One region of the Lactiplantibacillus sp. B652 genome, then DNA from elsewhere that is predicted to be linked to it. Evidence: riboswitches for the same ligand, from Rfam matches in the RefSeq annotation. Region 1 holds a riboswitch; the other holds the start of a gene.

Region 1 (3,172 bases):
CATGCGTCCGTACCGTTTCGATTCGAGGTGCCGACATCCAAAAGGCAGTGCCGTCCGCCAACAACACAAAGTCATTCGCCAAATCCGGATTGTCCCCGTGACCGCCCTTAATAATGACCGTCGCCGCACCTAAATCCTGTAACGCGTGCCCGGCTGCAACCATGTCTTGATTACTGGTGATGTGGTGTCCCGTCAACCGTTCAGCTTCTGGTAAGTTGGGCGTCACCACCGTTGCTAATGGGAGCAACTCATCACGAACCGTCTGAATAGCATCTTCAGCCAGCAGTGCTGCGCCACCTTTGGCAATCATGACTGGATCGACCGTCAGTGGTCCAAAATCGACTCGTTTTAAATTTTCAACAACGGCATGGACGTGTTCAGCATCCGCCAACATCCCAGTCTTACAAGCGCGAATCTTCAAATCCGCCGCCAATGAGGCAAACTGTTCATCGATCAATTTAGTTGGCATCGCCATAAAATCTTGCACGCCCAACGTATTTTGCGCCGTCACGGCAACGACGACTGCCGTCCCAAAGACGTGCCGGGCTTGCATCGTTTTCAGATCAGCCATGACACCGGCGCCACCGCCGCTATCCGTCCCGGCAATCGTTGCAACTTGTGGAAATTCATTCATAAAACTCTCGCGACCCTTCACTTATTTAGTTTAATTTTGCAATTGCTTGAATCTCTTGCACCGAGACGAGGCTCAGCCGATCAATCAAATCGATGGCAAACGTCGCCGGCCGCGCAGCCGTCATCTGACTAGCAACCAGTTCGCCGGCACCCGCCAAGACGACGCAGGCCACTTGAGCCGCGTCATAAATAGCTGTCGGGCTAACCGCGGCAAACGCAGCAACGATGCTGGATAACAAATCTCCCGACCCGACGTGTAGCTGAAAGAGTGGCGTCCCATTGGCAACTTTAGCGACCCGTTTGCCATCCGTAATAACATCCGTGGGGCCCGACAAAATCACGCAACAGTTAAATTGCTGCGCACACCGTTTGGCAATTTCGACCACGTCACCCTGGCCCGCACCGGCATCAATGCCCTTCGCTTGCCAGTCGATGTCAGCTAGCGCGGCAATTTCGCCCGCATTTCCCCGAATCACATCGACCGAAAACTTGTCTAATAAATCCAAAGCGACTTGTTTACGATAGGGAACCGCCCCCACCGCAACCGGGTCCAGCACAACTGGCTTATGATACTGATTAGCCAACTTTCCAACAACGGCCATTTGATTGACCTGTTGCGTCGTCAACGTCCCCATGTTAATGCAAACTGCCCCCGCAATTTGGACCATTGACTCCGCTTCCTGTACTTCTGCTGACATAATGGGCGACGCGCCTAGCGCATTCAACCCATTGGCAACATCTTGGACCGTGACAAAGTTGGCGATGTTAAAAACGATTGGATTTTGATCGCGCAACGTGTTCAATAATTGTAACGTCATTTCAAGTCTCCTCCTTAGTCCTGGTCACGGCTAATAAAAAACGACCACTGATCAACTTACATCGATCCAGTGGTCGCTAATAGTAGCAATGACACTTTCCTACGCAAGTTTGAGCTTACAGGTTCGAAGGGATCGGCACTTACAGCACCATCTCAGCCCATTTTTGGACACCCCTAGTGTTTTGAGAATTCAATTGTTACCCTCTAGTTTACCGATTGTAACCGGTAACGTCAATCTTTGTGTCGGCCCATTATTCGCGCAAACACAACGTATTATCGTTTAATCTTCATTGACGTAATGGTTATAATAAAGACAACTAAACTTTAAAGAAAAGAGTGATTGTCGATGCAAGCACTAGTTGTCCCTGCGCCATCAGATCGTTCCTTAGAACAGCTTGAATGGCAAGAACGGCCCATGCCTGAGCTGGGAGCCGACGAAGTTTTGATTAAAACGCAAGCAGTCGGTCTCAATCCTGTTGATTACAAATTAGTCCTAGGTGGCGATGACGCCTGGAAATACCCCCACATTTTAGGCCTGGACGTGGCCGGAATCGTTGAAGCGGTCGGCGCTAAAGTCACTGACTTTGCCCCTGGTCAACGGGTCTGCGGTCACGCGAATCTGGCCAAAGATGGGACGTTTGCGGAATATACCTGCTTGCCCGCTGCCGCCCTCGCCAAAATTCCAACGACCCTCAGCTTCGAAACTGCCGCGGCCAGTCTCTGCGCTGGTTTGACCGCCTACCAGGCTTTGTTACGCAAAGCCAACCTGAATGCGGTGCACACCGTCCTCATTCACGCGGGTGCCGGTGGTGTCGGCAGTATGGCCATCCAGTTGGCGAAAGCTGCGGGCAAAACGGTCTATACGACGGTCTCGCAACGCAAACAGGCCTTTGTCGCACCGCTTCATCCTGATGCGCAAATCGATTACCGCCATGAAGACGTGACGGCTAAGATTCAAGCATTGACTCAGCAACGGGGTGTCGACTTGATTGTCAACACGATTGGTAATCCTGAAGCTGACTTGCCTCGTTTGGCCTACAACGGACAGCTGGTTTGCATCCTCGAGACACCTCAGGCCTTCCCCAAAAACCAAGTCGTCAGCGTTAGCAAGCTCGATTTAGGTGGCGCTCATCGCAGCGGCAACCCCGCCCAAGTCGCGGACCTCGGTCAAATGGCTGCCGCCCTGTTAGCTCTGATTGAAGCCGGCAAAGTCGACCCCTTGATCAGCGAAGTCTTGAAACGCGACCAGCTCGTCGATGGTCTGCAGCAACTCCAAGCAGCCCAAGTGGCCGGTAAACTCGTGGTGACGTTTGATTAAGTGACGCCACGTTGGGTCTTCACGATTCAGTTATCTCAACAATTTTCTGCCAGAACGAATTTTAACGTCGCGAATCAAATCTCATTGTCACAATCGCTGAACGGTGATTGTGACAAATGCAATCGAATCAAAAGAAAAATGCACTTCAAGGGCGGCCTTGAAGTGCATTTTTGGGGTGTAAGCCAATGACCATTATTGGTAGAAATTCGGCTGGTATCATCGTCATTGGCGCCATGGACGAACAAGTCCTCTTGCCGCCACCTCCTCGTCCATGGTGGACTAAATCAATTATTAAGCAAAGGTTGCCAATTGGGCCTTCGTCAAGGTGTCGTTCATGCGACCACTACGGAAGCCGCCTAAGTCGAGGGTCACGTAACGGAAGCCTAACGATTGTAATTGACGGT
Region 2 (3,172 bases), 130 kb from region 1:
AAATTCCAGAAAAGTGAGCGAGCCTAAAAAAGATAGTGGCCAGTTGTCATCACAACAGCGCCACTATCTTTTTTACATCCAGCGTTTTAATTAAAACTCCTGATAAACTGCCGGATCTTGGTCATTCAAACGACCATCTGCACGACTCAGGCCATTAATCGTTGCCATATCAGCGTCACCGATTTCAAAGTCAAACACGTCGATGTTCCCTGCTTGACGACTCGGTGTCGACGACTTCGGAATTGGTAGCGTGCCGAGTTGTAACTCCCAGCGTAAAATTAGTTGGCCAACATTTTTATGGTAGCGCGCCGCAATCGCTTTGAGTGTCTCATTTTGTAGCATCTCACTCGCGCGGCCAAGGGGACTCCAGTCCTGCGTTAAGATACCGTGCGCTTGGTCATAGTCCCGTTGTGCTTGTTGGTTGAAATACGGGTGTAATTCGACCTGATTGATGACAGGTAAGACCCCAGTCTCCTTATCCAACCGGTCTAAATGTTCCGGTAAGAAATTCGAGACCCCAATCGAACGAATCAAACCTAACTTTTGGGCGTCAATCAATGCCTGCCAAGCTTCAACGTAATGGTCTTCCTTCGGGTTGGGCCAGTGAATCAAATACAGATCATAATAATCGAGCCCGGCTCGATACAATGATTCTTGAATCGTATTGATGGCTTGCGTGTACGTGTGATGCCGCCCCGGTAGTTTGGACGAAATCAGCAACTCCGAGCGTGGCACGGATGAGCGACGAACCGCCTCACCCACGGCCCCTTCGTTTTCATAATTGAAGGCCGTATCTAGTAGTCGATAGCCGCGGTCGATTGCAGAACCAATCACCTGCACCCCGTGCGCACCATTCAGTTTATAAGTCCCAAAACCAATCTTCGGGACCGTCAATCCATCACGTAGCGTATAAGTTTCCAACACAATCCACTTCTTTCTTCAAAATTTTTACCACAAAACCATATTAATCTTCAGAACGGTCTGCCAAAGCATCGCGAATCGCAGCCTCAAACGTTGCTGGGCGAGTCGTCGGCGCATACCGTTCGAGGACGCGACCATCGCGGCCAATCAAGAACTTGGTAAAGTTCCACTTGATGCGCCCATGTCCCGCCGCTTGTTTCAAATAAGTAAACAACGGGTCCGCCTGGTCACCATTGACCATCACGCGCTTCGTCATTGGGAAGGTGACGCCATAGTGCCGTTGACAATAGTCGTGGGTCTCCTCATCATCAGCCTTTTCTTGATGAAATTGGTTAGACGGCAGGCCAAGCACCACTAATCCTTCTTGATGATACTTCTGATAGAGTTCTTCTAATCCTTTAAATTGCGGCGCCAAGCCACAGTTACTGGCCGTATTCACGATCAATAACACTTGCCCGCGATATTGCGACAAGTCGAGTGTCTCACCACTCATTTCCGTTTCGGTAAAGTCATACACTGATTCAGCCATCAACATCCCTCCTAAGAATATTAATCAATTGCCGTGCTTTAACCCTAGTAAACCACAAAATTGTGATTTTTCATCGTACTTTGCTTTGGTTTCTGGAAATTTGATTGCACTCAACGTGATTATCCGTTACACTGAACGTATCATTCATAGCAACTGGGGTGCCATTGCGGCTGAGATAATACCCATTGAACCTGAATCTGGACAATGCCAGCGCAGGGAGCAATGCTTTATTTGGGGAACCATCAATTCAGACTTAGCCGCCTGCCACTGTTACTTGTGGTGGGCGTTTTTTGTCGCTTAGATGCGTGAATGACAAACTATTTTGGGAGGATTTAACAATGAAATGGGTTAAATCATGGTACTTGAACGACATTATTTTGCTGGCCCTTATCGGGATTTTCTTTGGGGCGATTTTTATGGGGACCAACTTTGTTTATAACGTGCTGAGTGCAGCACTGACACCGTTTGGGCTCAGCGGCCTCGCCAACGAACTACTTTTGGGCTTATGGTGCATGCCAGGGATGCTGGCGGGCTACCTGATTCGTTTAAAGGGTTCCGCCACCTTAGGCGAACTGCTCGCAGCGACGGTCGAAATGTTCTTTGGCGGCCAATGGGGTATCACGACCTTGATCTCGGGGATCGTTCAAGGGTTCGGGGCCGAACTGGGCTACATCGCAACCGGCTACAAACACTACGATTGGTTAGGATTAACGGCTGCGGCCGCCACGACCACGCTGGTGACGTTTGGCTGGGATCTGGCTCGTAATGGCTATTTCAAACTACAGCTCTGGCTACTGATCTTATACTTAGTCGTGCGCTTCATCTCAATGTTCGTCTTCGGTGGTCTATTGACCAAGGCAATTACTGACTTACTTGAACGTAGCCACGTTCTCAAATCGACACATTAATCTCGCACTTTGGTATGGAGGAATCAAGAATGGCTCGTATCGCGCTGAACAACTTAACATATTCATATCCACAGGCGCCGACACCCATTCTGGAACACGTTAATTTAACGTTACCGTCACAACAGTTCACCTTATTAACGGGGCCGTCGGGAACTGGCAAGTCAACACTGCTTCAATTGATGGCGGGGGGCTTATCGCTAGCCGACGCGTCCGGCAGTATCACGTTTGACGGTCAATCATTAAACGACCTACCCGCTAATCATCGCGCGCGGCACGTCGCGATGATGTTTCAAAATCCAAATCAACAGTTTGCCATGGACACGGTCGAACACGAGTTGATTTTTGCATTGGAGAACCTACAAGTGCCCCGCTCACAGATGATGGCACGATTGCGGCACGCACTGGCCTTCGTGGGGATTGAGCACCTACAACCGCGGCTCTTGAACCAGCTATCGGGTGGTGAAAAACAAAAGGTTGCCCTCGCCGTTATCGTGGCGATGGATAGCGATGTGATCTTGCTCGACGAACCCTTTGCCAGCGTGGACCCGGAAGCCCGCGCCGGACTACTCGAACGACTCGTTGAATTGCGCGACCAACACGGCAAAACGATTATCCTAGCTGACCACGACTTAGCGGGTTATGATCAGCTCGTAGACCAAGTGGTGCGGCTGACGAATCACCAGTTAGTCCCTGTTGCCCAGTCCGAATGGCCACAACTATTTGCCGCTTTCACTGACCAACCTCAGCGGGCGTGGACGGCACCGGAACCAGTGACCAAACCGTGCTTTCAGTTAGATCAGGTGACCCTTGCAGC

The links. Region 1 has a riboswitch for thiamine pyrophosphate ahead of thiM (hydroxyethylthiazole kinase). Riboswitches for the same ligand answer to the same signal wherever they lie in the genome.
Region 2: linked by a shared signal. The riboswitch ahead of MZO40_RS01350 (ECF transporter S component) and the one ahead of thiM (hydroxyethylthiazole kinase) in region 1 are both predicted to bind thiamine pyrophosphate.

What each region holds. Positions count from the first base shown of each region.
Region 1 covers NZ_JAMSKY010000001.1:442,431-445,602, forward strand. Annotated here, with positions in the region: gene thiD (bifunctional hydroxymethylpyrimidine kinase/phosphomethylpyrimidine kinase) at 1-634, opposite strand, end outside; gene thiM (hydroxyethylthiazole kinase) at 660-1,451, opposite strand; TPP riboswitch at 1,531-1,636, opposite strand; gene MZO40_RS01890 (zinc-binding dehydrogenase) at 1,797-2,768, shown strand; gene larE (ATP-dependent sacrificial sulfur transferase LarE) at 3,060-3,172, opposite strand, start outside.
Region 2 covers NZ_JAMSKY010000001.1:312,092-315,263, forward strand. Annotated here, with positions in the region: gene MZO40_RS01340 (aldo/keto reductase) at 91-921, opposite strand; gene MZO40_RS01345 (glutathione peroxidase) at 965-1,450, opposite strand; TPP riboswitch at 1,595-1,688, shown strand; gene MZO40_RS01350 (ECF transporter S component) at 1,789-2,358, shown strand; gene MZO40_RS01355 (ABC transporter ATP-binding protein) at 2,388-3,172, shown strand, end outside.